Regions from separate parts of the Peribacillus sp. NPDC096448 genome, predicted to be linked through region 3. Evidence: predicted binding sites of a transcription regulator. Region 3 holds the regulator's gene; each other region holds the start of a gene.
What was found. The regulator Rex, encoded in region 3, represses fermentation and respiration genes when NADH is low (regulators of the CRP and FNR family bind a similar motif). The targets are predictions, from matches to a motif close to TTGTGAAATATTTCACAA.
Positions count from the first base shown of each region.

Region 1: a site for Rex is predicted at 6,458-6,475, ahead of ACIQ0C_RS06070 (nitrate/nitrite transporter). Genes of this name have one in related genera too.
Region 2: a site for Rex is predicted at 1,861-1,878, ahead of qoxA (cytochrome aa3 quinol oxidase subunit II). Genes of this name have one in related genera too.

Region 1 covers NZ_JBIWEU010000002.1:463,110-473,850, forward strand. The annotation lists gene ACIQ0C_RS06040 (sporulation protein) at 95-487, shown strand; gene ACIQ0C_RS06045 (mechanosensitive ion channel family protein) at 510-1,391, shown strand; gene ACIQ0C_RS06050 (MFS transporter) at 1,864-3,072, shown strand; gene ACIQ0C_RS06055 (UDP-N-acetylmuramoyl-L-alanyl-D-glutamate--2,6-diaminopimelate ligase) at 3,246-4,748, shown strand; RNA gene ssrS (6S RNA) at 4,872-5,058, shown strand; gene ACIQ0C_RS06065 (ribonuclease H-like YkuK family protein) at 5,210-5,752, opposite strand; gene ACIQ0C_RS06070 (nitrate/nitrite transporter) at 6,699-7,904, shown strand; gene nirB (nitrite reductase large subunit NirB) at 7,956-10,322, shown strand; gene nasC (assimilatory nitrate reductase catalytic subunit NasC) at 10,385-10,741, shown strand, end outside.
Region 2 covers NZ_JBIWEU010000005.1:207,982-218,722, forward strand. The annotation lists gene qoxB (cytochrome aa3 quinol oxidase subunit I) at 1-738, opposite strand, end outside; gene qoxA (cytochrome aa3 quinol oxidase subunit II) at 812-1,741, opposite strand; gene ACIQ0C_RS11190 (hypothetical protein) at 2,722-3,036, opposite strand; gene ACIQ0C_RS11195 (S1C family serine protease) at 3,401-4,636, opposite strand; gene ACIQ0C_RS11200 (hypothetical protein) at 4,827-5,522, opposite strand; gene ACIQ0C_RS11205 (hydrolase) at 5,697-6,053, shown strand; partial or broken gene ACIQ0C_RS11210 (helix-turn-helix domain-containing protein) at 6,186-6,637, opposite strand; partial or broken gene ACIQ0C_RS11215 (hypothetical protein) at 6,879-7,127, shown strand; gene ACIQ0C_RS11220 (ketoacyl-ACP synthase III) at 7,286-8,269, opposite strand; gene ACIQ0C_RS11225 (alpha/beta fold hydrolase) at 8,853-9,689, opposite strand.
Region 3 covers NZ_JBIWEU010000025.1:4,037-14,777, reverse strand. The annotation lists gene ACIQ0C_RS24525 (metal ABC transporter permease) at 1-634, opposite strand, end outside; gene ACIQ0C_RS24520 (metal ABC transporter ATP-binding protein) at 580-1,287, opposite strand; gene ACIQ0C_RS24515 (metal ABC transporter substrate-binding protein) at 1,376-2,359, opposite strand; gene ACIQ0C_RS24510 (CobW family GTP-binding protein) at 2,835-3,770, shown strand; partial or broken gene rpsN (30S ribosomal protein S14) at 3,948-4,118, shown strand; gene ACIQ0C_RS24500 (hypothetical protein) at 4,340-4,750, opposite strand; gene groL (chaperonin GroEL) at 4,856-6,493, opposite strand; gene groES (co-chaperone GroES) at 6,554-6,838, opposite strand; gene ACIQ0C_RS24485 (CPBP family intramembrane glutamic endopeptidase) at 7,167-7,892, shown strand; gene ACIQ0C_RS24480 (YdiK family protein) at 7,889-8,101, shown strand; gene ACIQ0C_RS24475 (redox-sensing transcriptional repressor Rex) at 8,130-8,789, opposite strand; gene moaC (cyclic pyranopterin monophosphate synthase MoaC) at 8,823-9,332, opposite strand; gene ACIQ0C_RS24465 (ABC transporter ATP-binding protein) at 9,466-10,741, shown strand, end outside.

The sequences.
Region 1 (10,741 bases), on a different contig from region 3:
GGTTTTTTTGTAGTCCGGATTATGTAGCCCTAAGGAAATGTATAAACATGTGGTTTTAATAGAAAAACAAATAAAAATAAATGGAGTGTATTCTTTGATACTTAGAAAATCTTTGTTACTTTTAGGGATAGGTTCTGCACAAATAGATTTAATCCTTCCGAAAAATACGTATAAATCTGGTGAATGCATAAACGGATATTTTTTGATTAAGGGTGGTACTCTTGCGCAAAGAATAAGGAGGATTGAATGTGATTTGATCATGGATACTCATTCTACGGGAATGGAAGAGATCCTTAAAACGAGCACCATTTTGTCTTCAAGGGAAATAAATTCAGGGGAAATCAATGAAATTCCTTTCAACTTTTGTCTGCCTATATTGAAGGAGCCATATAAGCGAGGGGTTTCCTATCGTCTTAAAACGAGATTAATCCTTGATAAAGGGATAATAGGCAAGGATGATGACTGGATTTTAATCGATTCTGAATAAACGTGAAAATGGAGGTGGGAACATGAATGTCTTGGAATTTACAGAACGAGCTATGGATTATTTGGAAGAATTTTTAGTATTGAGGCTTTTCATATTGGCTTTACTGCTATTGGCGGTTTATTACATTTTGAATAAACTGGTTGAATGGTTCTTTAAACGATCCAATTTTTTCGACGAAGAAGTCGAAAAAACAATACAGGGGGTTACTCGTTCTTCTCTTAGGTACGGTATTTCCGGGCTTTTCCTTATATATTTGATCGGACAGTTTATCGACCTAAAAGGAATTTTAGCTGGAGCTGGTATTTTAGGCGTCGTGATCGGATTTGCGGCTCAGCAAATGCTTAAGGATATCTTATTAGGATTTGTAAGGCTGTCAGATAACGAATTCCGGGTTGGGAATTTTGTGACCTTTAATGGGACAAGTTCCGGGACGATTGAGGAAATTGGAATCCGGTTCATGCAGATCAGGGAATGGTCAGGAAAATTGCTGACCATCCCACACAGTGAAATCAGGACGATTCAAAATTTTAATAAAGGGAGGATGCGAATCATTGAACGCATTACAGTAAGTTACCAAGAAAACCCTGAAAAGGTAAAACGGCTGTTGGAGGATATATGTATTATCTGTAATGATAAGTATGGTGAAAGCCTTCTACGGCTAGAAGATGGTACACCTGAAGAGGATTTTAGATACATAGGCATTACGGATTTAAACCCGAATCTAAAATATGTTGGATATGAACTATGCATAGTGGGACTTGTGAAACCTGATGATTACTTTGAAACATCGAGAAGCGTAAGGTTTGAAATGATGACTGCTTTGCATGAGCATAAAATTCTAATGCCATCTTCCCATTTGCTTGTACAGGGAAATCCTAATCAAGAACGTTTATTGGAGAACTGAAAAGAAGATTACATTTGCTTGGGATAATCGGTAACAAAGGGCAGAAGCTATATTCAGCGACAGTCCATTGGAGCTTAAGGATATTTAAGGGCTTTCTTTTAAAGGAAGTCCTTTTTTATATAAGAAAATTGAACAAACTCATCCCGAAAAATAGTTTTATTTTATTAATTTCCCGCTTGATTTATCAGATTAAATAAATTATTATGGAAATAACAAAAAATGGAAGGGTGACCTTTAAACAATGATCATTTAATCCTATTTTTCAAGAAAAAATGCGTGCTTAAAACGAATTTTTTTCTGGATAGGATTAGTCTGTACATTAAAATACAAACAAAGATCATTGTGTTCCTTCGATTAGGGATATTTTGCCTTTTTAAATTTGTATTGTACTGCCTCCTGTCCAGATAATTCACAGGAGGTTTTTATATTGACGAATAACACATCTGAAACATTAAATAATAAGGAACCTAACATTTTTAAAAATCGAGTATTTCGGGCCATTATCTTATCAGGGTTGTTTTTACAAATAGGGATATGGGTACGGAATTTTGCCGTTTTGTTATTCGTCATGGAGAAGACAAATGGAGATGCCTTTGCCATTTCCATGATATCAGTAGCAGAATTCGCACCCATTTTTATTTTTTCATTTATTGGAGGGACGTTTGCTGACCGCTGGAGTCCGAAAAAAACGATGGTTTGGTGTGATATTTTAAGTGCAATATCCGTGTTTGCTGTGCTTATCTCGCTAATCTTCGGCAGTTGGAAAATGGTATTCTTCGCAACTTTAATTTCGGCGATACTTTCTCAATTTTCTCAGCCATCGGGCATGAAGCTATTTAAGATGCATTTGCCAGAAAGTCAAATCCAGACAGGGATGTCCGTTTATCAGACCGTCTTCGCAGTATTTATGGTTTTAGGTCCGATTCTCGGTACATTTGCCTTCCAATCTTTCGGGATAAACATCTCGATTGCGATTACTGGCCTGGCGTTTCTACTTTCAGCTGGCGCACTCGCCTTTCTTCCGAAAGATCGCAAACTGAATGAGGGGACAGCAAAAACAACGTTATGGCAGGAAATGAAAAGCGGTGTGAGCTACGTTTTGCGAAAAAAAGAACTAAGTTTGCTTGGTTTATGTTTTCTGGCAGCTGGACTCGGACTGGGTTTCATTCAGCCACTCTCGATATTCCTTGTTACAGAACAACTGGAATTGCCTAAGGAAAATCTGCAATGGTTATTTATGGTGAATGGGTTTGGTATGATTATAGGTGGAGCCGGTGTAATGATTTTTGCCAAAAAGGTGGCACCTCAAAGATTATTAGCTTTCGGAATGCTTGTGAATGCCATTGGATTGGCGGTTATGGGGCTTTCAACAAATCTTTGGATAACACTTACCGCCGAGTTCTTTAACGGGCTAATGCTTCCTTGTATCCAAATCGGGATCAATACATTGATATTGCAGAGGACCGAGGGCGAATTCATCGGAAGGGTCAATGGAATCTTAAGCCCATTATTCACTGGATCGATGGTGTTGACCATGAGTGCGGCAGGCGTGCTGAAAGAGCAATTTTCACTCGTCGCCATATTCGAAACCGCCGCTTTCTTTTTTATTATAGGAATGTTTTTCATTTTGCCGTTGTACAATCAGAAGGGCGAAACAAAACCTCTGGAAATTCAATCATAAGTATCTTGCGGTGTGCCAACACCCAAATACAGCTATAGCCATAAGAAAAGCAGCCAATTTTGGCTGCTTTTCCTTCTTTTTTCCTCTTACTGTCATTACAACTAACAAATTCTGGATTGACAATTATTTTGGGAGTACTGGTTAATACTAAAAAAATCAGGTGAATAGCTTACATGAAAAAAGGAGAAAAGTTAATGATCCTTAAAGACATATTGAAAGAAGCAATAAACGGGGATTTGCCGAAGGACGTTGAACATATATCCGTCACAGGTGTAACCGATAACTCTAAAGAAATAAAAAAGGGATTCCTTTTTGTTGCCGTAACCGGATATAAGTCCGATGGCCATAATTACATCAATGATGCAATTCGCTTAGGGGCATCAGCTGTGATTGGCAATCGCGATATTAAGGGATTGGAAGTTCCTTATATAAGAGTGGAAAACAGCCGTAAAGCATTAGGGCAAATCGCCAAAAGGTTTTATGGAGATCCCAGCAATCAAAAAATAATGATAGGAATTACGGGCACAAATGGAAAAACCACAACTAGCTATATGCTTCAGCAAATCTTAGAAGAGAATGGGGTAACCTGTTCAGTCATTGGTACGATACAGCATATCATCAATGGAAACAAAGTCGATTCCCATAATACGACTCCAGGTACCATGGAATTGAATTCGTTGCTGGCTGCAAGTAGGGACATGGTTGTCATAATGGAAGTGTCTTCACATGGATTAGCTCAATACCGTTTAGAAGGAATTGAATTTGATTTCTGTGTCTTCACGAATTTGTATCATGACCATCTCGACTTCCATGGTACGATGGAGGATTATTTCCTTGCAAAATTACTGCTTTTTGAAAAATTGAAACCTAATGGCCTTGCGATTATTAATGGAGATGATTTCTGGGGCGGAAAACTACAAGAATACCTATGGGAGAAGAATGTCAGTGCCTTTGTTTTTGGAAAATCCAATCGCTACGATTTAGCCATCACCAATTATAATACTGCAACGAACCCCTTTATTTTATTGAATGAGAATCATGACTTTGTGAAAATTGAGTTACCTTTACCTGGACTTCATAATTTATATAACGCAACAGCTGCGTATTCCGTAGCGAAGATGTTTCCAATTTCAAAAAATGAAATTCTCACTTCACTGAAACGATTTTCCGGTGTGCCAGGAAGGTTTGAAATATATAAGAAAGAATTTGGGCCGACTATAGTCATCGATTATGCACATACTGCAGATGCCATTCATCACATGCTTCAAACTGCCAAAGAGTGCGGGGCCAAAAAGATTTATCATATCTTTGGTTTTCGGGGTGGACGAGATACAACCAAAAGGGCGGAAATGGTTAAAGTATCATCGGAACATAGTGATGTTTCGATTTTAACAATGGATGATCTGAATTCGGAGGGAATTGAGGTGATGGAATCCAATCTAAATAAACTGCTTAGCGATTACTCTGCTGGAAATGGGAAGGTTATTCCTGATCGCACCTTTGCTATCAAGGAGGCGTTACAAGCAGGTAAGGAAGGGGATTGGATTATCATCACAGGTAAAGGAATTGAAATGTATGATCAAAAATTCGGACTGCCTACCATTTCTGACAAAGAAACGGTATTATATCTGCAAAATAAGGACAAAGGGGATTTTATCGGTTATTTTGATCAATAGTTTGATTCTAATGAATGTTATTATAAAGGACTGATTCGGCGTTAATTTTACCTAGTAAGCCATAGGTTATTATATGGTGATTATTAACATTGTAACATTTGACGATTTCAGGTATCATAACAATACAAGCTGCACTGTTCGTAATGATAATAAAGTTTTAACCTTTAAGCTGTAATAGGGAGTTTTATATTGAAACAGGAATGTTATGCCTCGTCACTGACTTGGACAACAGGATTTTTTCTGCAAACACCCACTTTGAGGAGTGGTGGTTTAAAACTTTCTTACTGAATACGGCAATCGCGGCTTATATCTTAAAATGTTGAAGCCGGTCTCGGTCTGAGGCCGGTTTTTTGCTTGTATGTACTTGCTTTGCAGTCTGAAAATCTCCAGACCATTTTGTTCTATCAGCTTAAAAAGTCCAGTTTTGATTCCATTGGCTAATTACATGTTTTGTAATACATTCACTCTTGTTTTGTATACCGGTTGGCATAACTTGAAGCGACGAAAGCATCGGGTTTGATTTTTGGTTGCACCCCCATGGATTCCATCCTGGCTACCATTTCTTTTACAAACTCACTAGTTTTGTTTCGCTTTCCAATCCCGATATCAATGTGCCCTTCCATTGTGAACGTTGCCCCTTGATATACAGCAGGCAGGACTATATCGATTAACTGATTTTTTCTTTCTTCCGTAAACAGCGATACGATTTCCTCTGTTAACGACAACTCTTGAGAAATACGTTCATGTAAATGCAGCATCCTTCTAGGGATCATCACTTTTCTTATACAACCCCATACACCATTTCCGACCTGCCGTATCACGATACCTGTAATAAAGACCGTATGTTTTTTATGTACTTGCGAATCTGTCCCGACCATTAATTGATAGTTACCGGAAGGATTTAATTCCATAAACTCAACAATATGAACGAATACCTCTTCAAATGACATATTTTTTTTCTGAAGGTTTTGAAACGGGATGTTCTGAAATGGATATTGCTTCATATTATTGCACCCAACCTTTCCCCGGATATAATCAAATTAATAAATATCTCATGGCCGTTCATAACACATCATATGAAGGAGGTCCTTGTTTCGTGCCGTGGGAAGAACCCGCAAGAAGAGGCAGTCATCATTTAAAGGTGTTCTCGCTGAATAGATATCACCTCAAGTTTTATTCCTTCTATTTTAAACAAAAAAGACTGTAGGCAAAAGAAGTTCTATTTTAATGTTAGGCTCTTTTCGTAAAGATTGTTGTTTTTAAAACGAAACTATTTAAGGTTGATTGGAGCGGAAGTGTGAGACTCCTGCGGGAGCAGCGGGACAGGTGAGACCCCACAGGCGTTTACGCCGAGGAGGCTCACCGCCCGCCCCGCGGAAAGCGAGCATCTGGAGGGGAAATCAACCACACCGCACTACTTGGTAAATAGCAACAAAGTATGTGAAAACAGCCTAATGTTAAAAAGAAGTTGATTGAAGCGGATGTTCGAGACCCTGCAGGTGCAATGGCGCCGCGGCCCCGGACCGCCCGCGGAAAGAGAGTGCCTGGAGTGGAAATTAACGGACAAATATTAAAACTGTAAACGAACTAATTATTGTCAGGTTTATCTACAGTCTGGAAGAGAAGCTTAAGCATTAGGCTTCTCTATTTTTTTATGGAGAATCTTCCAAAATGGTATGGGTGTTATCTTTTTGAATTTCTCCTGCCATATCTGAAAAGTTAAACAAGCTTGTAATTTTACATCACCTAAGTAAACCACAATATCGTTCGATTTATATAAGAAAAAGGAAATGAATTTATTAAATTTTGTCCAATAACTACTTTAAAGGATTCACATTTAATAACTTATAAAAAAGTGTGTGATGTTTTCTTACATAAACAAAGAAATCTTACTTATATAAGAGTAAAATAAACGAATATTCAATTAATAAAGTATTGGAGAGATGAAAAATGAAAATATCTGAATTGAAAAAAAGCGGTCATGCTCCGTCATTATTAGCTTCATTCCTTTATTTTGATATCAGTTTTATGATTTGGGTATTATTAGGTGCGCTCGGTGTCTATATTACAAAGGATTTCGGACTTTCCCCGGCTGAAAAAGGCTTGATTGTGGCTATTCCGATTTTGGGAGGCTCGTTTTTTCGAATCGTCCTTGGTTTTTTGACTGATCGCATCGGCCCGCGGAAAACCGCGATCGGCGGGATGCTTGTTACGATGATTCCGCTTTTTTGGGGATGGTTATTCGGAGAAAGTTTAGCAGAGCTTTATTTAATTGGAATTTTGCTAGGAGTGGCAGGTGCAAGTTTTGCTGCAGCACTTCCGATGGCTAGTCGCTGGTATCCCCCGCATTTGCAGGGTCTTGCGATGGGCATTGCAGGTGCCGGAAACAGCGGAACTCTTTTTGCGACATTGTTCGGGCCCCGTATTGCTGAATCTCTTGGCTGGCATAATGTTATGGGATTAGCTTTGATTCCTTTAACCATCGTGTTTATCATTTATATTTTCATCGCAAAAGACGCGCCATCTCAACCGCCGGCAAAACCACTTAAGGAATATTTCAACGTATTTAAAATAACGGACACTTGGTATTTCTGCATTCTTTACAGTGTGACTTTTGGGGGCTTTGTTGGGTTTACTAGCTTTTTAAGCATCTTTTTTGTTGATGAGTATGGGTTAACACGAATAAGGGCAGGGGAATTTGTTACATTATGTGTCATCGCCGGAAGTTTCTTTCGTCCCGTCGGAGGATTTATTGCCGATAAAATAGGTGGAGTTAAACTGCTTATGTTTTTATTTATCGGACTCACAATATGTATGTTTGGAATTAGTTTTCTTTTTTCTCTTACTGCCGTTACGATCCTTCTGTTCATCGGAATGCTATTTCTCGGTATGGGTAACGGAGCTGTCTTTCAGTTAGTTCCACAGCGGTTTTCTAAAGAAATAGGTTTTATCACAGGGATTGTAGGAGCTGCCGGAGGTGTTGGCGGATTCTTGGTTCCAAACATACTAGGTACGTTGAAACAGATTACTGGCACATATGCTACAGGATTTTTAGTATTTTCCGCAGTTGGAATCGTGGCGTTGCTTATCCTGGGCCTAGCCCAGCTTTCATGGAGAAAAACGTGGGTACTCGGAAAGAATTCAGTTAAGATCTAGAACTTTATTTACTTAGTTTGGCTTGTTACAGTACTTGTTTGGGGGGATAAAATGTATAAACAAAAACTGGTTTTAGTAGGGAACGGAATGGCGGGACTACGCTGTGTTGAGTCGATTATAAGTAAGGATCCGACTGCATTTGAGATTACTATTTTCGGAAGTGAACCACACGTTAACTATAACCGAATCTTATTGTCGACTGTGCTTCAAGGCAACACCACTTTTGAAGACATTACAATAAATGACCGAAACTGGTATACGAAGAATAATATCCAATTGTTCACAGGGGAAACGGTTATAAAAATCGATAAAGAGACCAGGAAGATAATAACAGACAAAGAACGGGAAGTTTACTACGATAAGCTGATAATTGCCACAGGTTCTGTTCCGTTTATTCTTCCTGTTACAGGTGTTGATAAAGAAGGCGTCATTGCATTTCGGACGATTGAAGATTGCCAAAAGATGATTGAAACTTCACGCAAACATAAAAAAGCAGTCGTCATCGGAGGAGGTTTGTTAGGTTTAGAAGCAGCGAGAGGGCTGTTAAACCTTGGTATGGAAGTGCATGTCGTTCATATTGCTGACTATTTAATGGAAAGGCAGCTTGATTCAACGGCATCGCTTTTGCTGCAAAAAGAGTTGGAAAACCAGGGAATGAACTTTCTTTTAAAAAAAGAAACACAGGAGTTAATCGGTACCGGGCGTGTAGAGCGCGTCCGTTTTAAAGATGGAACGGAGCTGGAAGCAGATTTAGTCGTAATGGCTGCTGGAGTCAGACCGAATATTCAGTTGGCCAAAGAAAGCGGAATTGATACAAATCGTGCGATTATTGTAAACGACTATTTGGAAACCAGCGTCCCAAATATTTATGCAGTTGGTGAATGTGCTGAACATCAAGGAATTGTTTATGGATTGGTTAAACCTCTATATGAACAAGGTGAAGTGCTGGCAAAGCATATTTGTAAGATGAAATGCAACGGATACCAAGGCTCGGTCCTTTCGACCCAGCTGAAAATATCAGGAGTTGAGTTATTTTCTGTTGGAGATTTCCTTGGTGATGGAACAACGAAATCTATTACAACTTTTGATGAATTGGATAGTGTTTATAAAAAGGTGGTTTTTCAAGGAAGAAAAATCATAGGTGCTGTGCTGTATGGAGATACAAACAACAGCTCAAGATTACTCGATAAGATTTTAAAGCGGGAAGAAGTATCGTCAGAGGAAAAGCGTGATTTGTTCCAATCACCAAGTACGGCTGGGGGATTGATCGCTTCGATGGCAAATCATGAAATCATTTGCCATTGTAATGCTGTTTCAAAGGGGGCAATCATTGAAGCGGTTCAAAATAAGGGATTAACAACAACGGAACAAGTTAAACAATGCACAAAGGCTTCCGGTTCGTGCGGCGGATGTAAGCCGGCAGTGACCGAGCTTTTGAACTATATTCAAAGTAATCTTTCTACTCAGGATGAGAAACAAACTGCATTTTGCTCCTGTACGACATTAACGGAAGATGAAGTCGTGTATAAAATGCAGCTACAAGACGTAACAACTGTCCAAGAAGCGATGGATGTCCTTGAATGGGAAAATACGGAAGGTTGTTCAACTTGCAAGCCTGCACTGAGCTATTATTTAGGAATGATTCATCCAGAGTACGAGATCAGACAGCAAACCCTTTTCATAAACGAAAAAAAGAATGCAACAGTTCAAAGTGATAACCGGTACTCTGTCATCCCGCAAATGTACGGAGGGATGACGAATGCAAAAGACTTGCGAAAAATTGCAAATGTTGCAGATAAATATGATATATCTCAGGTTGCGGTAACAAGTGAACAAAGGATTCATTTAATGGGGGTGAAAAAAGAAGATCTTCCAGGTGTGTGGGCCGATTTAGATATGCCGTTAAGTTCGAAATATGGTAACACCGTTCAAAACGTCAAAACATGTATAGGTGAACATGTTTGCTCTTGTGATAAACAGCAATCACTATTACTTGCTGTAGATCTGGAAAAAAGATTGGAGCAAGTATCAACACCATACCGTATAAAGTTGGGCATATCTGCTTGTTTGCATAACGGTGCAGGATCAACAACGAAAGATATAGGTGTTATGGGCATTGACAGGGGCTGGGAAATATATGTGGGCGGAAGCAGCGGTCGTAATGTACGTGCCGGTGAACTATTATGTGTAGCCGGGACAAATGAAGAAGCAATTGAAATCATCATCGGCTTTATTCAATATTATCGGGAAACTGCCAACTACTTAGAACGGACTTGGCAATGGATTGAACGAGTGGGTTTAATTCATGTTAGAGAAGTATTGTTTGATAGTGAACTTAATCGGCAACTATCTCAACGATTGGAACTGGGTAGATCAGGGAATGAACAAGTGGAACTTTATGATGTAAGACCTAGATAAACGGATAAATGTATGTACCCCATGAAAAAACAAAGAAATCCATGAGTAAAGGGTGAGGAGCCTTGACTGAATTATTATTAAAGTACTTCCGCACGAAGCAACAAGAGGTCCAATCAGAAAAACGATATGATTCACAATGTCCATTTTGCAGCATGCAATGTAAGATGCAGCTGTTGGAACAAACAATAGTGACAAGAAGAAAGTATACGACGGTTGGAAAAGATAATCCAACCTCAGAGGGGCGCTTATGCATTAAAGGAATGAATGCACACCAACACGCTTTGCATAAAGATCGAATTAAATACCCATTATTGAAAAAAAATGGTGAATTCGTTCGGATATCATGGGAGGAAGCATTAAGCCACATTAAGGATAATTTCAGTAAAATTCAAGCGGAAGATGGTGTAAATGCATTATCT
Region 2 (10,741 bases), on a different contig from region 3:
AAGTGCCACTGTCAATACAGGGAAAGCGAAAACGATGATGAAGTTTGTGATCAAAATAGACCATGTGAACATTGGCATTTTCATTAAGTTCATGCCAGGTGCTCTCATTTTCAAGATTGTTACGATAAAGTTGATACCAGTCAGTAATGTACCGATACCAGCTATTTGAATAGCAATCGCGTAATAGTTCGAACCTACTGATTCACTGAAATCGTTACTTGCCAGCGGGAAGTAAGATGTCCAACCTGCATCAGGAGAACCACCGACTACGAAAGAGATGTTAAATAGCATTGCCCCCATGAAGAATAACCAGAAGCTTACTGCGTTCAGACGTGGGAATGCTACGTCACGCGCTCCAATTTGTAATGGTGTAACAATGTTCATTAACCCAATGATGAATGGCATAGCCATGAATAGGATCATGACGACCCCGTGTGTTGTAAATACCTCATTATAATGCTGTCCATCCAAAAGACCGTTATCTGGAATAGCCGTTTGAGCACGCATCATAAGTGCATCGACGCCACCACGGAAGAGCATAAGCAGTGCTGCCAAGATGTACATGATACCAATACGTTTATGGTCAACCGTTGTTAACCACTCACGCCATAAGTAACCCCATTTTTTAAAATAGGTAATTCCGGCAACAACCGCGATCATGGTTAAACCAATGGCAACCATGGATGCATAAATCGCAGGACTTGGATGAGGTACGGCAAATCGATCAAAGTAATCCATACTTTTGTGACTCCTTTCAGGAAAATATTCCTTATCTTGTAAACCTAGTTGTTTTATCGAACGAAATTAATTCTTAGTGATCATGATTCATGTTGCTGTGTTCTGAATGTTCCTCGTGTGAATCCTTGGAATCATTTTCTTCAGTATCAGAAGATCCGTGGTCATGACCAGCATTTTCCCCTTCAGGAGCTGGTGAAAACTCTAAGTGAGTTCCAGTGTAAGTGGATTGTCCCACATGACCAGGTTTTAATAATTCATTGAATTTTTCCTCAGTAATCGGTTTAGCAGTAGCTTTAATTTCATCTACCCACTTATCGTAATCTTCTGGAGACAGTACATTAACGTTGAACGTTTGCTGAGCAAAACCTGAACCACTGAAGTTTGAATTTCGACCCATATACTCTCCTGGTACATCAGCTGCTAAGTGCAACGTATTAACCATGTCCGACATCGCGTATTTTTGTCCTCCAAGTTGCGGAATCCAGAAACTTGAGATTGGACCGAATGAGTAAAGTTTAAATTCAATTGGTCGGTTAGTAGGTAAAAACAGATAGTTGACTGTTTCGATATCTTCTTCCGGATAACTAAAATGCCACTTCCAGTTGGAAGATGAAGCGTAAATGATTAAAGGTTCTTGATCTCCGTATCCTTTAGGTGTTGCCTCAACTTCATTTGTAGTTTTAACAGTAACAACGGATAGGAAAGCGACGATTAAAATTGGGATCGCAACCCAAATTATTTCAAGAACTTTACTTCCTTCAATATGAGGCGGTTCATAATCATCACGTTGTTTGGAAGCACGATATTTCATTATCATGAAGATATACAGTACCATAACGACAAGGACGACAAAGGCCATTGTCCATATCGAAATCATAATAACATCTGCTTGTGTTGCAGCTACTGGCCCTTTAGGGTCCAAGACCATTAATGGGTTATCGCAACCGGTTAGCACAGTGGCAATAGTAAAAAGTATAGTTAATAGAGCCCATTTTATTTTCATAGTACTACCCCTTTCTTACATAATAAAATTCCAATTGGTAATTATTCGGACAAAGTGTTACCATGTTCACAAACCCCGACATACCAATATTAATCCCAAGTCAAAAAAAAGACAATACAAAGTGACATCTGTCACATAAAGTTCATTAAAGAGCAGTAAGAAGATGGTAAATGAACTGAAATGTTCGAAAATCTTCAGCAAATGAAATATAATAATTGTTTAATAACATACCTATGGAAATTCACTTATCAGTACATGATTGTATTTTTTACCGATCCACTATCCGTTTAATATTACTCTAATATAATGAAATAAAAATTTCACATTATATTCACCGTGTATATTGCCTCAACCCCCCTCAAGAATATGAATTATATTACCTATCCTGTCAAGTATGTATTTATCGTTGGAAAACATGATTTAAAACGGTTTTTTCATACTTGTCCATGGAAGTTGATAATTGGTAGCCGCATTGGAAACGATGTTGTATTCATGTTTTAATACTCTTATGATCCAACATTGGTCAAATATTATATATATATAAGGAAACACCGGGTGTGTAATTGGTTTCTTACATTTGGTGGTTCAATCAACCCCGCCATTGGAGCCCAAAATCTTCCCTTTTGTATCTTCAAGTAAAAGTGCAATAAAAAAACCACAAAAAAAGGACTTTTTAAAAATGTCCTTTTCTCGTGGTTATCGAAATGTAAAGGTATTTCTGCATTCGGGCAGTTTGGTTTGAATATCCAAGCACATCTTATGTATTCCGATTAATACAAAGGGTTGCTTGAAATATTTTTTGATACATAACGAGTGCCGTGTATTGTATTGAATTAAAATTTATCGATACAAATGATATGAAAGCGCATTCAATGTTTGGAATCAAATTGGCTCCCTGATAAACAAAACAGCTGGTTTTGTTCAAACATGTTGGTGAATCTGATGATAGTAAGCCAGTTTATTACGCTATATTCCTGGTTTTAGTTACTGAATTCCGTACTTCTTTTTGTATGAGTTTTAGTCTTTGATTTCATTTTTATGATTTTAGTCGTTTCCGGTTCAATTCTTTCACCTTTATGTGTATTCATTACCATTTCTTCTGTCAGGACAAAAAATATACCAACTAGAAAAATGGCAGCTGCGCTTAGTGTGATGGCGATTCCAACAACGGTAAATATATAATCCTTATTGTAATCGCTTACAAAAAAGCTTAAAGCAAAAATAATAATTCCGATTACACAACCTGTGCCCGATACCCATTTCACTGCATCTAACATCTTCTGATTAGCTTCCATAATTTCATCCCCTTTCTTTCTATTTTATGACATTTCACAAATTTGTCAAATCTTTTCTATTTTTTAACATATCCACGATGAAAACCTTGACAAATAGAAGGCGCCACCATTCACTTTTAGGTATTCAAGACTATATGAATAATTTGTAGAACAGTGCAAATACACTATCTATTTTTCCGCTAGTAACCCTTTTGTATACTATTAAATAGGGGGTTGTACAATTTGAGCGTTGTTTTTCACTCCAGGCACTCGCTATTCCCGCAGGACTCTCGTACCCTCCGTTCAATCAACTTTGAATTTAGATAGAACCCTTTTTTGTCCACAAACTTAGGCCCCTGATGAATAATCAGGGGCCTACCATTTTTCATGGTTTTTGTAAGGTTATCGTTACCGTTTTCTCTTCAGTACCTCGATATACTTTAATTTTTACTTTATCGCCGATTTTCTTATCAGTATATAAGTATTTCCTTAATGCCGCGGCAGTATTTATTTTCGTTCCATCAATCTCAACAATGATATCCTGTTGCTTAAGCCCTCCGTTCGCCGCAGCCGAGCCCGCTTCTATACTCGTCACCATTACGCCGGATTCTGCAGCTTCTGGAACATTTTGAATGTAATATTGCGGCAGTTCTTCTATACTGGCCAAACTTACTCCTAAATACGGGCGCGCGATCTTTCCATTTTCAATCAGTTCCGTAACAATCGGAATCACATCATTACTTGGTATGGCAAACCCCAAGCCTTCCACACCGTTTTCGGAAATCTTCAGACTGTTTATGCCGATCACTTCCCCAGCGGTGTTGATCAATGCACCACCGCTATTTCCAGGGTTGATCGCTGCATCTGTTTGAAGGACATCAAGTGCCCACTCCCCATCCGAGGTATCGACTGAAATGGTGCGTCCGGTCGCACTGACGATTCCTTGTGTAACCGATCGTGAAAAATCAAGTCCAAGTGGGTTGCCAATTGCCAATACTTCTTCACCTGGACGCATGCTATCAGAATTCCCGAATTTAATTCCTTCCGGTGCTTTCGAGGCATCAATTGTCAAAACCGCTAAATCCGTCAAAGCATCAGCCCCGACAACAGCTGCCGTTGCCTTTTGTCCATCATACAATGAAATTTCGACTTCCTTAGCTCCTTCAATAACATGATTGTTCGTGATGATATAGGCTTTTCCATCAGCCTTTTTATAAATGACCCCTGAGCCGGTTCCGCTCTCAACCGTTTCGCTCTCCGTGCTTTGCCGCTGGTACGGGTACTGGTTTTGCATCTCCTGTAAATTCACGACCCCTACAATCGATTTGGATGCTGATTCGACCATCTCTGCCCTATCATTTGAATCCGTACTTGTCGATAACTTTTCCGCCGTGACACTTTTATCCTTTTCAACACTGTCCGTTTGCTGTACACCTGCCGTTTCGGTTGACTCATTCACTGAACTTTTCCCTTGATCTATAAAGTCTCCGCCAAATAGAAATACAGACGATGTAACCATAGAAGCAACCGTTCCGGAAACAAGGCTAGTTAACCAAAGAGACTTACCCTTTTTCCGTTCTGCATTGACTCTGACTTGCTCCTCACCATTATAATTCTCCATCTTTATCCCTCCTATGTTTGTCCTTTACTTGGCTCAATCATAAACAGGAAATATTAAAAAATTCTTAAGAAATAAAGAAATAGGCTACCTTTTTAAAAAAATTATAAATTTTTATCGAATCCTGCATTTTGTCGCGCAACAAAATAAAAAGGCCACAACCGGGGCCTTCAATTCGACCATTCAGTTATCCTTACATGACTTCATAAACTTCTTTGGTCTCCTTATTCACGCCATACCAGCCCCAAGTGGTTTTGTGGCCGCTTTTCTGACTAGGTTCATCTACCTCGAAAACATGAAAAATATAATCTCCCTTTTCGGCATCATGATCATATTCGATTTGCAAATGCGAAAAGTTTTCCATATCCACGTAATCCTTCACAAGCTTCTCCGCCTGAGATTTACTTAATGTACTATCCGAATCCTTGCTTACTTCTTTACTTTTTGTATCCGTTGCCGCCCCCTCTTCTGCTTTGGATCCGTCTTCAGTTGTTTCCTCCGCCGGTTTCACATCATCATTTCCCACTACTGCTTCTATCGTGGCGGAGTCTGTTACCGGATGCATTTCCACCGCCTTTGAAACCATTTGTTTACCTTCCCGGTATTTTGCTTTATATGCGGCTGCTTCTTCAAAATCTCTTTTGGCCGAATCAAAATCCTGTTCATCGTATTTCTTCATTCCACTCGCCAGCAAACCTGAAAGATCCATTAATTCCCTTGATTCGGGTGTTTTTGCTTCTTTATAAGCTAATTGAAAAGCCTCGTGGGCTTCTAAATAATTTTCCTCATTCAACTGACTTTTCCCTAAATCCATATTGGAATCATAATTCCTTGTTACGCAGCCTGAAGCAATCAACACAAAAAAAATGACCATGATTGACCTCTTCACTATATCACTCCTCAATTTTACATATTATTCTGTAAATCCATCTTAAACCATTTAATAAGGAATCCGATACCTCTATTTCCTATCTTTTTCATTAAGGAAATGTTTACTTTCATGATTAACTTTTTACAAATAGTGGTACTGAATAGACAAACACTTGAAAGGGTGATGTGCAGAATGATGCAGGAAAAACAGACCTATCATGTCGATTTGGTAAGCGGCGACGTACTCGGGCAAAAACTTGAAGAGAATCCGAGCTTCACTGTACACGCAACTGATGAGGAACTTGCAGAATTGAAACAATGCTTGGAGGAACACCGGACAGATGACCTGGAGGCATATGCCCGATCACATGTGCCTTACCTTCTCTATCATCATGACCGGGCAAATGATAAATACGATGCAGCCATGAAAAGGCTTTATGCCCTAATTTATAAATTAGGGGATGAAACGGCACGAAATCATATTGAAGAAATTGGCATATTGAAAGATAACAAATTCGAAGGACAAGAAGAAGTGCAAAAGTTCAAATAAGAAATAGGAACAGAACCTGAAGTTCAAAGGTTCTGTTCATTTATGATCAAGTTTCACCAAAAGGTTATCATGCCCCAAATAAAAAAGATTCCCCTTTGTGATTCACTATACAGTTTTATAGGCAGAGTTTTTTCAATCTACATATTTATCTTTCAAATAATCTGAACCAATACCGCCAATAACCATCAAAGGTAATGGTAAAAAATTAGATACAACTGGCATACTTTTTAAAATTGTAATTTCGGTGCCTGCAAATTTATTAAGACCAAAAATGATTAATTTAGACACTAACAAAAATGCTCCTATCAATAACAAGATATCAAAAACATTTTCCTTTTTGGAAATGCTAACTGCTTACTTTTCCGTATTATTTTTTCTTTCAATTCCTCATCACTCCTTAATAATTCATCCACCGTAATTTGAAATAAATCACTTAAATTAATGAGTACTTCAATACTTGGGTAATTTTTTCCCGTTTCCCATTTGGACACAGATTGGCGACTCACATGAATCTTCTCTGCAAGATCATTTTGTGACCATTTTCTTTTTTCCCGTTCTTTTTTTAATCGTTCGCTAAAAATCATAATGAGTTCATCGCCTTTCCTACTCCTAGTATTGTGAGATGAATTGTGCAAAGTAAAGATAGTAATAAGCGCATTACTATGCAACTTATGAGTGACACCGAAAAAAACCTTGATATATCAAGAGTATCATTTTAATTTTTATGGAACTGCTGCAGAAGTAAAAAAACAAAAAGTCCCAGTTGAGTTCAGAAATCCGCTCCCTTTCCGCCGACTGTCTGCCAAGCCTCATCAAAGCAAGTGCATTACTTGTATGGCATTTCTTGTATCAATCTTGGCGGAAATCCCTTTTATAAACACATCATTTTATGTTGGACCGATAGCCAAGGCCTTTGAAGGAGCAGATATCGCTTGGATTATTGGGTTAGTTGTCCCAGCTGTTTTGTATTACTTCCCAATGAGAAAAAAGTTGAATATCTCTGAAAATGCAATAAACAACCAAGAGATTGGTTCGTTAGAGAAAACAACCGTTTCAGAGAAGAATGTTAAGTAAGATAAAAGAGGACCGTAAAATGAACTGCACCCAAATTGGAGGTGCAGTTTTTTTGACCAAATATACGATAAAAAGGCATGAGCCCGGTAGATTACCGGGTTCATGCCTTAAGGCTTCCTTCCTTGGGCAAACTCAGTTATTAGTTGTGGAAAATAGCTTTATAAGGTCCAATTGATAAGCAATCCAGCTTGAGCTAATCCACCGCCGAAACCATATAATAAAACCTTCTCACCACCACTGAGCTTCCCTTCTTTTATTCCTATTTCTAAAGATAATGGAATTGTTGCTGAAGAAGTATTTCCATACTCCACTAAGCTATATAAAGTTCGCTCAATTGGAAAGCCGCTTCTTTCACATATTGACTCAATCATTCTTAAATTTGCACTATGCGGTACGAACCAATCAACATCATTCAATTGATATTCAGCATTTTTCATCACAGTTTGCATTCCTTTTGGAACGGTCGTGACAGCCCATTTATAAACCTCACGCCCATTCTGTACAAGGTTGCCACTATTATTTAAGTCTTCACCATTTATACATGTCGAAAGGTTTGTACTATATAAATGTTTACCGCCTTCACCCTCCGAATATAAATGTGAAGAAATAAAACTTGGCTGTTTTTCATCATATTCTACAAGAACTGCTCCTCCGCCATCTCCAAATAAAATACAAGTGGCTCGATCCTCATAGTCCATAAGTTTCGATAAAGTATCAGCTCCAATAACTAGGATTTTCTTATTTAACCCAGATGTTACTAATCCATTAGCAACATGCAACCCATAAGTAAATCCTGCACAGGCAGCGTTTAAATCAATAGCTCCAGTATTCTTAATACCTAGCTTTGCTTGGACTAAAGATGCTACACTTGGAGTGTTGAAATCAGGTGTAAAGGTACAAACAATGATCATATCAACATCTTCGACAGATTTATCATACCTTTCCATTAAATCCTTTACAGCTTTATAACCTATATCACTAGTAAACTCCTCTTCATGTGCAATTCTTCGTTCTTTAATACCAGTACGTTTAACAATCCATTCATCATTGGTTTCAACCATTTTTTCTAAGTCTTTATTTGTTAACCTTTTTTCAGGAACATACGAACCTATCGCAGTAATACGTGCTTTGGATTTGAACATAGAATAGCCACCTCGTGTGTATGAATTGCATCATTTTTATAACTTGATATTAACACCTGGTACTAATTATAAAGCAAAAAAAATCTTATGCAACTAACCGTTACCTTTAAACCCGTAAGAAAAAGAGCTGAACGTCAAAGAACGATCGCGACTGATAGTATTAAGAAGATTTTGCTCCTAATGGAAAGGGATATCGTAGCCAGAACATCCTGTTAAAACATACTCATCCTGGTTGTTTTCATTTTTAATCACTTCGATTGTTTTGCACTGATGTGTTTTAATTGAATTATCTCCATATTCGTCTCTTGTGGTATCACTCGTCACTTCCAGTTTTTCTGCCTAATCACGTCTCCTTATTTAGTATTTGAAAGGTTCACACTCATTATCGGATGGCCATATAGAAAAACCTTTCATTAAAATTAAAAAAAAGGTCACCCAGTAATTTTTACTGGTCAACCTTATAATACGAACTCTTCTGTTCGTTCATTAAGAAATACATAGACACGTTAATTATGAGGAAAAAAGAAAGAACAAATTATGCTTTATTTCAGTCTTGTATAGCGAAAGTAAAATAATGCCCGAATCAGCCCTTTAAAAATGATAGCAGCGCTTCATTAAATTCTTTGGCATGTGTTGCATTGAACCCATGCGGACCACCCTTTATTAAAGCTACTTTAGAATTAGGAATTGCTTCATGTGTTAGCTTCCCACTATTTTCAAATGGAACAATTACATCTGAATCACCATGAATAACAAGGGTAGGTATATTAATCTTCGCTAAGTCTCCCCTGAAATCCGTTTTGCTGAAAGCAGCGATACAATCTAATGTCCCTTTGGGCGATGCCCCCGCTGCAATATCTATATTGTAAAGTCGGAATGGTTCACTGACTAAGTCAGTTCGATCTCCAGCAGCAAAAAATCCTCTAGTAAACTCATTAAGAAATGCTAGGCGATCATTTTTTACTCCATTTTCAAATCCTTGAATTGCTGCATCATCTAATACTCCCTCAGAATGATATCCTGACTTATAAAGAAATGGTGGTACAGCTCCTGCAAATACAGCCTTCTCTACTCTATTTGTTTCGTAGGTTCCGATATAGCGAGCTACTTCTCCACCCCCCATTGAAAATCCGACCAGTGTCACATTTTGGAGATCCAAATGCTCTAGTAACAGATGTAAATCAGTAGCGAATGTATCATAATCGTAACCGTTCCATGGCTGAGAAGAGTTCCCAAACCCCCGGCGGTCATAAGTTATGACTCTGTATCCAGCCTCAACGAGAGCAGGAACTTGGTATTCCCAAGATCGACCACTTAATGGCCAACCGTGAATTAATACAACTGGCTTCCCAGTGCCATGATCCTCATAATATAGTTCAATAGGTGTTTGATTTTCTGTTCCTACAGTAATTTTTGCCATTCTTCTACCTCCAATTGATATTCGGATATATTTCCTTTTCTCCAATAATCCAGATGGTCTCGCAACCTTTTTCTGTACGTTTATGTTGAAGACTCCAAGCATCCTATTGTTCAGATGAAATTCATTTTCTGTACTTTTAACAATTCCCCATCTATTACTTTTTTTATTAAAGAACACTTGAAATTCTCTACAAGGGTCTTAATTCCTTTAAAACTTTAAAAGAATTTATACCATAAAATAGTTGTATATACTGACCCTGTTCTCTTTTAAGAGTAATAGTTTCAATATGTAAATTGGTCAGGGCTTTTACCAAATGCCGATAAGCTGGATGTCATAATAAGGACAAATAACATTTGAATCATAAAGCTACGTTGATTCAAAAAATCTTATCCAAACCGTTATAAACACTGTTATCCACTCCAACCCACCATTAGTAAATATTCTGGAGGAATATACCTTTTTTAACACGAAGTAAAACATGAGCAGCAGCTGCAACTGCTTTCACAAATGGCAAATCATAAAAAGTTCCAACCATCAATCTTTTTTCTTACATTTTTTTACACCCCTTCCCATAATTGATAGATTATAGTATCAACGAAAGGTTTGTCAAACAAGGAGGAAATGGTATGACCAAAACCATTGTTGATAATGGTCGGGGAATTCCAGAAGGCATCCCCGAAAAAATAAATGCCTTACCATCGGGATAATCAAAAAGTGCTTACTGACGAAAAAAAACGATATCATCAGGGGTATTTTCAAACGATGGCACAATTCACTAAGGGATTGAACCTACCGGGTCTGTTTTAAGCAAGTTCAAAAGAAAACTTGTTTTAGCTATTTTCCCCACTTTCGGCTATGAACGCTGGGTTACGAATTATTTGGTGTCACCCGTTTCTCACCTAACGGATCTGGCCTATGATTAAATATTTCAACAACTGGACCTTATCTTGGATGTTTTGAATGGGAAAGATTAAATCGTGGTGTATAGTATCACACATAAAAATATTTCATGCCTGCTTTACACTCTCCTTTAGGTAAGTACCTATACTAAA
Region 3 (10,741 bases):
CGAACCTTATTGCAAAAGCAGCTGGCAAGACCAATAGAGCTGAAACTAAAAGAACTCCGATTGTTGGTATAATGACTGAAATAGCTAGACCAACCAAAATACTAAAGGATAGGGATAATAGGTTTGTATTAACGCCACTTGTAAAGGCGGTATCTTCATCAAATGTCATTAAATATAACGGTCGCTTTAAAAAAAAGAAATATAGAAGGGTAATTGCGGTTACTCCGCCCATCACATAAATTTGTTCTGTGCTGATTGTTACAATGGACCCAAATAAATATTGCTCGATATTGGTTGTCATTCCACCTTCGCTTATACTTAATAAAAATAAAGCAAATGATAATCCTGCTGCCATTAGAATGGCAATCGATACCTCTGAATACGTTCGATAGGCTCGCCTCATGTATTCAATTCCTATTGCCCCTGCTATTACGACAAGAATACTTGAGAGCGTTGTATCTGTATGAATAAAGAAACCGATAGCTACCCCAGCCAGAGATATATGGGACAATGTATCAGCCATTAAAGCTTGTCTTCTTAATACTAGGAATACTCCTAAAATAGGAGCAATAATGGCAATTAATCCACCTGCCCAAAATGCTCGCTGCATGAATTCCAAGTTAAACATTTCCATCCACCTTGCTCCCCCTTCTCTAATCGAAGAATTTTATCCAAATATCTCTGCACTTCATCCTGTTCGTGTGTGACCATCACAACGGTCCGATGATGTTTTTTTACTTGATGGTACATAAATTCATAAAATCCTTTCCTACTCTCAGCATCCATTCCTGTTGTCGGTTCGTCCAATACCAAAAGGTCTGGATCGGTAGCGAGAACTCTCGCAATAATAATTTTCTGTTTTTGACCTCCAGATAAGGCGCCAATTTTGTGATGACGAAACTCCCACATCCCTACCATTTTCAAGGAATTTTCTATTTTTTCTTCATCTTCATAGTTTAATCTTTTTAACCATCTTCCCTTAAGAAATCTCCCAGATCGTACCAGTTCTATAACTGTACTTGGAAAACACGCATTAAAAGAGGCAATTTGTTGAGGGACGTACCCAATTGTAAGACGTTTTCCTTTGGCATTTTTTTTACTTATTGTAATCGTACCTTCCCAAGGTTTTAGTAATCCTAGCATGACTCGTAGCATCGTTGATTTGGAAGCTCCGTTGGGTCCTGTAATTCCAACAAACTCTCCACTCTGTATCTCAAAGGATACTCCATTTAATGAAGGGGAATGGCTATAACCAAAAACAATATTATGCAAAGAAATGAGTTTCATTTTTCCACTCCTCTCTAAAATTATTATAAAAAGTGTGCATCCTATCCTGTCTAAGGCGCACACTTTTTAAAGTTGATTCAGCTTAGTTCTATTTTTTTACAAAAGATTTTTCAAGAGACTTTAAGTTATTCTTCATAACTTCAATATAACTGAGGCCTTTCTCCTGATCTTCCTTGCTTAAACCTTCTAAAGTATTTAACACCTCTGTTTCAGCTCCCAGTTCTCCAGCTAATGTTTGGGCCACCTTAGGAGAAGTCGTTTCTTCAAAGTAAATCACTTTAATTTGATGCTCCTTAGCAAATTCCTTGAGTTCAGCAAGTTTTGCTGGACTTGGATCTTCTGATGGAGACAATCCCGCAATGGGAACCTGAGTAAGACCATACTCTTTTGCTAAATATCCAAAAGCAGCATGTTGTGTAATCATTTCCTTACTCGAAGCATTTTGTAGTGTTGTTCGGTAAAGTTCATCTAGCTCCTTTAGTTGTTGGATATAATCTTTACTATTGCTTTCATAATAGTCCTTGTTTTCCGGATCTTGTTTTACTATAGCATCAGTGATCGTTTGAACTTCCTTTTGAGCAAGTACTGGACTTAACCATACGTGCGGATCTAACTGCTCGTGGTCTTCATCATGATGGTCTGATTCCTCGTCATTGTGATCTGACTCCTCTTCGGATCCTTTCATTAAAGGGATTCCCTCACTCGCTTCTATAGACAGTGGTTGATCTTTATCCAAACTTTCTTGGATAGAAGAGATCCATGTTTCCATAAAAGGACTGTTATAAACAAGAAGATCTGCTTTTTGAATAGTTACCATATCTTTAGGAGTAGGCTCCCAATCATGCGGCTCAATATTTGAAGGAATCAAGAGATCAACTTGAGCCTTATCTTTTGTAATGTTTTTAGTAAATTCATTCATAGAATAAAAGGTCGTGACAATATGTAGTTTTTCGTCAGGTGCCGAAGCTTTTTCCTTTTGATTTAAGGTCACATCTTCTTTATTACTACATCCCACCATGACTGTAAAACAAGCCAAGGCTACTAATATTGCTTTTACTTTATATAGATTCATTTTTTCTCCCCTTTTCTATTAATCCAAACAATTGTACTTCTTTTCACTGCAAATCGTAATAATTACGATTTGTTTTTTGACCATTGACAATTTACCACTTATTTAAAAAAAGAACAAGTTTATTTTTAAAATAAGGAAATAAAAAAATCCATCGTTTAAAACGATAGATGGACTACAGTGTCAAAAAAGTTTGTTAGAAATTTAAATCTTGATGTTCACTTTATTAATAGCCCATGTATGTTTACGATGACAGACTATTCGACTTTTTTAATTCATATGAACTTAGCATAAACCTCTTATCCTTAGATGATTTGTGGCACACCTACCTTGTAGAAACCCTACATTCACTTTATAATTATAAATCGTAATCATTACTTTTTATGCAAGATTAATAAATATTTTTTTACTCATCAAGATGAAAAAAAATTAGATTTTGTTACGACACATTTAATTAATAGTTGAAAGGATGATTTCAATGAGAAGTGTGGAGATTTATATTCTAGCAGGTTTTCTAGGTGCAGGAAAAACGACTCTACTTCAAAATATTATGAAAGAGGAACAAGTAAATAATAGGAAAGTGGCTGTAATTATGAATGAAATGGGACAAGTCTCTATAGATTCAGACGCGATTCCAGAAAACATTCCTATAAAAGAATTACTAAATGGCTGTATTTGCTGCACACTATCAGATAAACTCGAAGTCCAATTATCCGAACTTCTTAATCAGTTTGAATTGGATGCGATTTACATTGAAACGACTGGGGTTGCCCATCCAGTTGAAGTATTAGATGCTTGTTTATCTCCTTTCCTAGCTGAGAGGGTAAGGATACAATCGATTATTACTCTTTTAGATGCTGCCTGCTGGATGGATCGCCATAAATTAAAGATTACTCTTCGAAAGCTAATTACGGAGCAAGTAAAACATGCTGATACCATCGTATTGAATAAAATTGATCGAATTTCAGATGAAAGCCAAAGAATTATTGAAAATGAATTATACATGATTAATCCAACTGGTAAGATTATTCTGACGAAATTTGCCAACATCAACTTGAATACGATCCAATTTGTTGAAAGAAAAGGACAAGATGAACATGAGAGAACACATGCTATTGATCACCTGCATATCAAGACTTACGTTCATACCTTCTCTTATCCTATTAACGAGAAATTATTTGATGACTTCTTAAGAACAATGCCTGAGTCTATTTATCGAATTAAAGGGTATATCCGTTTTAAAGGTAAACCGGAAACGTTTCTCTTCCAATATGCTTATGGCATGCCTTTTCATACAAAATCAGGTTTAAAGGTGAACAATATACTAGTGTTTATCGGGGATGGATTAGATCACTGCACCCTACAGAAAACATTGAGTAATTTAGAGGAAAATAGTATGTCCTTGGGACATTAACTTTTGCTTATCTTTTATTATTTGCACATGGCTTAAAAAAGGGTTAAAATAACATCACACAAATTGTAATGATTACGTTTTAAACGGTCATATAAATATTTAAATGAGAAAGGAGAAAAAGACGTGGCAAAGAAATTGAAGGTAAAAGGGAAGCATCGCCAAGAATGGTTTCAAATTATGCTTGACTTGAGAAAAGAATTAAAAGACTCATCCCCTACTCGATTGTATAATTGTTGTGAGATTACATGAAGACCTAGAGGATATTTAAGAAAGTTTAAGATGTCTAGAATCGCCTTTCGGGAGTTAGCACATAAAGGTCAACTTCCAGGCATCAAAAAATCAAGTTGGTTAACACAGCCTTTCAAGGTTTTAGCTCTACTGAAGATAATTACTCGATATTTAGGGAATTGAGTCGTTTAGAAAGTTTAAAATGAGTTAATAATTGATTTTAAATCGTAATTATTACGATTTATCAGGAGGGAAAATTAAATATGGCCACATGGAATTTAAGTAATACGAAGGCATCATGTTCTCCTTTGTAGGATTGACGATTCCTTTGTAATATACTATTAATTTAGCAGCACTAATAGTTGTGTAGGTTCATAATCTTCAAGTAACTGTTTCAGCTCTAATAAAGGCCTACCAACCGCCTTGTTCTCATTTGATATATTGTAGAAAAGTGCCTCAAGAGCGTTTAAATCCACATCTAATCCTTCACGATTAAAAAGGTCATTTAGCACCTTTCCAGTAAACAATATAAAAGAGTAATGAAGAGAAATTCTTCTCGCAACATCATTCTCAACTGATTTTTTCAAATACATTTTTCTGTAGTCTTCAAATTCCCGCGAATAAATTAGTTCGTTTATCTTTCCAACGATTAAGAACTCAATTCCAATTGCACCATGATTGTCAGTAAATGAAGTGTAAAGTTTTCCTGAAAAGCTTTTGTTTTTACTGACAACAAAGAAAAGGCCTCCCACAGTAAACTGTGGGAGGCCTTCAACTTTAAAAATATTAACATGTTAGGTGAGCATTCATGACTGAATCTCTCGTTAAACCCCTACATTAAGGGATTTAAGCGATGATTACATCATGCCGCCCATGCCGCCCATGCCGCCCATGTCAGGCATGCCCATGCCGCCAGCGCCTGCAGGTTCTGGTTTGTCAGCAACGACAGCTTCTGTTGTTAAGAACATAGCTGCTACAGAACCAGCGTTTTGTAGAGCTGAACGAGTTACTTTAGTAGGATCGACGATACCGGATTCGATCATGTTCACCCATTGTCCAGTAGCTGCGTTGAAGCCAGTGCCTACTGCTTCGCCTTTAAGGCGCTCTACGATTACAGAGCCTTCAAGACCAGCATTGTGAGCGATTTGACGAACAGGCTCTTCGATGGCACGAAGAACGATTTTCACGCCTGTTGCTACGTCGCCTTCCGCTTGAATTTCAGCGATTTTATTGTATACGTTTAGAAGTGCTGTACCACCACCGGCTACGATACCTTCTTCAACAGCGGCACGAGTGGAGTTCAATGCATCTTCAATACGAAGTTTACGTTCTTTCAATTCTGTTTCAGTAGCTGCACCGACTTTGATTACCGCTACACCACCAGCTAATTTAGCAAGGCGTTCTTGTAATTTTTCACGGTCGAATTCAGAAGTTGTTTCTTCTAATTGAACACGGATTTGGTTTACACGAGCTTGAATTTGAGCTGTATCTCCAGAACCTTCAACGATTGTTGTATTTTCTTTTGTAACAACCACTTTAGACGCACGGCCTAATGAATCGATTGTTGCAGATTTAAGATCAAGTCCGATTTCTTCAGTGATTACTTCGCCGCCTGTAAGGGCTGCGATGTCTTCAAGCATTGCTTTACGACGGTCACCGAATCCAGGAGCCTTAACAGCAACAGCGTTGAATGTTCCACGAAGTTTGTTTACAACAAGAGTTGCAAGCGCTTCGCCTTCTACATCTTCAGCAATCAATAATAGCGGTTTTCCTTGTTGTACAACTTGCTCAAGTACAGGAAGGATTTCTTGGATATTCGTAATTTTTTTATCTGTGATCAAGATATATGGATTCTCAAGGACAGCTTCCATTTTATCTGAGTCAGTAACCATGTATGGAGAAGCATATCCACGGTCGAATTGCATACCTTCTACTACGTCCAATTCAGTTGTGAAACCTTTAGACTCTTCGATTGTGATGACGCCGTCGTTACCAACGCGCTCCATTGCTTCTGCAATCAGTTGGCCCACTTCTTCATCAGCTGAAGAGATGGCAGCAACTTGTGCGATTGATTCTTTGTTTTCAACAGGTTTGGAAATGGCTTTCAATTCTGCAATTGCTGAATTGACCGCTTTCTCGATTCCTTTACGGATACCCATTGGGTTAGCACCAGCTGTTACGTTTTTAAGACCTTCACGGATCATCGCTTGTGCAAGAACCGTTGCAGTAGTTGTACCGTCACCAGCTACGTCGTTTGTTTTGCTTGCTACTTCAGCAACCAATTTCGCACCCATGTTTTCGAATGCATCTTCCAATTCGATTTCTTTAGCGATCGTCACACCGTCATTTGTGATTAGCGGTGAACCGAATTTTTTCTCAAGAACCACGTTACGACCTTTTGGTCCAAGCGTTACTTTAACTGCATCTGCAAGTGCGTCCACACCGCGAAGCATGGAGCGGCGAGCTTCTTCACTAAATTTAATTTCTTTAGCCATTTATAAGTACCTCCCTAAAATTTTAAGAAAATTTTTCGTTCAGTTAAGTATGATGTATAATTAGCCGATAACAGCTAGAATGTCGCTTTCACGTAAAATTAAGTATTCAGTGTCTTCGTATTTAACTTCAGTACCTGCATATTTTGAGAAGATAATTAGATCGCCTTGGGCAACCTCTAAAGCAACACGTTCGCCATTTTCAAGGACACGGCCAGTACCAACTGCTACTACCTTACCTTCTTGCGGCTTTTCTTTAGCAGTATCAGGAAGAACAATACCGCTTGCAGTTTTTTCTTCAGTTTGAACTAGTTCAATAATAACGCGATCACCTAATGGTTTTAACAAGTGAAACAACCTCCTCATATTCTCTTGATAATTTGTTTCATGATTATTAGCACTCTTCATCATCGAGTGCTAACACATTTATAATATTAAATAAACCGAGCCTTTTTTGCAAGTATCTTATTGAAAATTTTTTATTAATTTCTGATAAATTACGGGTAAACTACTTTAGGATAATGATTTCCTTAACATAGTAATTTAAATGTAATGTTAGGGGTACCTTTAAGTGGTGTTCTGCCTCAATTTTTGATACCATTTTGGAGTATGCGTTTATAGATTGTCCCCATATCAGTAACGTTGGAATGGGTGACTATAAAAGGAGTTTTCATTTTTGAAAAAAGAATATTGGTTCGTCATCATCACTTATATTGCCATGCAATTATCCAGTATTGTCGGAGTACCCATTTTCATGCTGATCGGGTCTTATACCGGAATGCCGGCTGATGAACTCGAAGTGAAATCTGCAGCATACTGGATAGTTTTCAGTTTTCTCGCAGCTTTATTCTTGATTCTTTTTTTAATGAGAAAAGATATGAGGGAAAAGTTGGACACGAGAAACCAAACTTCCGTTTCCATGTCCATATTATGGGCAATTGCAGGAGTGTTCATGGCTCTTTTTGCGCAAAGCATTGCCGGAAGCATTGAACAAATGCTTGGGGTGGAGTCTGAATCTGAAAATACGCAGCAACTCATTTCACTCATTTACAAAGTCCCCATGGTCATTTTCGTCACTTCAGTAATTGGACCTATATTGGAAGAATTAATTTTCCGGAAAATCATTTTCGGATCACTTCATAAACGCTTTAACTTCTTTATTTCAGCTTTAATCAGCTCAGTTATTTTCGGCTTGGCGCATGGTGAATTTGAACATCTTCTTTTATATACGGCAATGGGCTTCACTTTTGCTTTCCTTTATGCGAAAACAGGCCGCATTCTCGTATCCATGAGCGCTCATATTGCGATGAACACGCTTGTTATCATCCTTCAAGTGGTATATCGGGAGGATATAGAGAAGATGCTGGATACTGCACAGGCCTTCATCGGAGGTTTATTATGAAACGTCAATCACCCTTATTCATGGGCATCATCTATGCAGGCTTAGGAGCCCTTTTTACCGCTATCGCGATTCAAACCGTCAATTCTTCAGGATGGGGACTCTTTGCCTACATACTTGTCCTTATTGCGACTCTTGACTTTGGTTCGGGATTACGAATGATCATGCTGCACTTTAAGATTAAAGCCGCACAAAAAAATAAGAAAAAATAAAAAAACGCTGCAATGATGCAGCGTTTTTTCATTCCTCCAATGCGGCTTCTTCCACTACAGGATAATGTTTCAGGAAGTAGATGAGCGACTGAAGCTCCACCGCAAGGTCAATATGATGGACCCTTATGGATGGAGGCACGGTCAGCCGTGCAGGTGTGAAATTCAATATTCCTTTTATGTCAGCTTTGACTAGACGATCGGTTATCGTCTGGGCTACCTGTGCAGGCACTGTCAATATAGCCGCAGTAATATTATTTTCCTGCAATAGTGTATCGATTTGATCCATATGATAGATGGGCACATCAGCTATTCGCTTGCCGACCTTTTCTTCAGAAACTTCGAAAGCCATTTCAATTTTTGTATTATTATTTTTCATGAAATTGTAATTTAAAAAAGCGGTTCCTAAATTTCCTACTCCAATTAAAGCGACTTTGGTCAATTCATCTTGATCTAGTGTTTTTCTGAAGAAGGATAATAAATAATTGACATTGTAGCCGTAGCCTTTTTTCCCAAGCGCGCCAAAGTAGGAAAAATCACGGCGAATGGTAGCAGAATCCACTTTTACAGCTTCGCTTAGCTCTGCCGAGGAAACTCTTTGTTTGCCTGAGGAATGTAAGTTCTTTAAAAATCGATAATACAATGGCAACCTTTTGGCTGTTGCCTGCGGTATCTTTGGGTCATGGTTCATTGTTCTTCCCCGCCTTCACACATGCTTTTCAACTTAATCTCTATTTGTTTGTTGTTTTACTTGCCTTTTATAATCGCTACTAGACACTCCGCCTGTTTTCTCCACTAAGAACGTAGGCCCGATCACCATTCCCTTATCAATGGCCTTACACATGTCATAAACAGTCAAGGCAGTCACGGATGCAGCTGTTAACGCTTCCATTTCCACACCTGTACTCCCTTTTGTCTTAGCTTCCGTTTCAATCCTAAGCCTATATCCTTGTTCTTCTTTTTCCCAATCAAAGGCTATATTGACCCCTTGCAGAGCAATGGGGTGGCACATCGGAATTATATTGGATGTATTTTTGCTGGCCATTATTCCTGCAACTTGTGCAACAGCCAGTACATCACCTTTTTTCATTTTATGGTTCGTGACCAATTCATATATTTCATCATTCAATAAAATGCTCGATTGAGCCACTGCCGTCCGGGTTGTTTCAGGCTTTGCACTCACATCGACCATTTTGGCCCTGCCCTGTTCATTAAAATGCGTTAAGTCTCCCATTTAAGTAACCCCTCCTAAATCATACACTATTATTCCACTTTATGTAACAGCTTTTCTTTTAGCTTGGAACCAAGCTGTTGCCGATAATAACTAAAATACGTTACACTAACAATAATCAATTGAGGTGAAATCTATGATTTTATTACAAATCAATCAACTATCGAAATATTATGGAGCTGAACTTATTTTATCAAATATGAAGCTCGAAGTTCAAAATAAAGATCGAATTGCACTTGTAGGCCGAAATGGCGCCGGCAAATCCACTTTACTAAAAATCATAGCCGGGCAGATTTCGCATGATGGCGGTGAAATAATCAAACCAAAAGGCGTCACCATCGGCTATATGGCCCAGGATACGGGATTGGAATCCGAACTGACCATTTGGGATGAGATGCTGACTGTATTCACTGATCTTATAGAGCAGGAAAAGGAACTGCGCCGCCTTGAGGCTGATATGGCCAGACCTGACATCTTTGAAAACGAAACAATTTACCAAAAAGTGCTGAATGAATACGACACTTTGATGGTGGCATTCAAAGAGAAGGGCGGTTATCAATATGAAGCGGATATCCGTTCCGTATTGCATGGACTTCAGTTTGCCGACTTTGACTATTCTACCCCAATTTCCACTTTAAGCGGCGGGCAAAAAACAAGGCTTGCATTAGGAAAGCTGCTTTTAAGGAAACCGGATATATTGATTCTGGATGAGCCGACGAACCATTTGGATATCGAAACCCTCTCTTGGCTTGAACAATATTTACAAAGCTACCAGGGAGCTGTCCTCATTGTTTCCCATGACCGCTATTTTTTAGATAAAGTAGTAAACCTGGTATATGAAATTTCCCGGAATAACATGAAAAAATACCATGGTAATTATAGTTCTTATCTAGAGGGAAAAGCGGAAGATTATGAGAGGGACATGAAACTGTTCGAGAAACAGCAAGGGGAAATCGAAAAGCTTCGTGACTTTGTCCAACGTAATATCACAAGGGCTTCCACCACGAAAAGAGCACAAAGCAGACGTAAACAGCTCGAAAAGATGGATGTGTTGGACAAGCCGCAAGGTGATGAAAAATCCGCGAATTTTTCTTTCCAGATTGAAAGGCAAAGCGGAAATGAAGTACTCCACCTTCAGGACCTGGCTATCGGATACGAAGGGGAAACGGTATCGAAGAATATAAATTCCCGGATGACAAAAGGAGAGAGCATAGCTCTTGTCGGCCCAAATGGAGTTGGAAAATCAACTTTATTGAAAACGATCATTTCCAAGCTGCCTGCACTTTCTGGGGATTACCGTTTTGGAACGAACGTAGAAGTCAGCTACTACGATCAAGAACAGGCTAACCTTGTTTCCAATAAACGCGTACTCAATGAATTATGGGACGACTATCCCCTCAAACCGGAAAAGG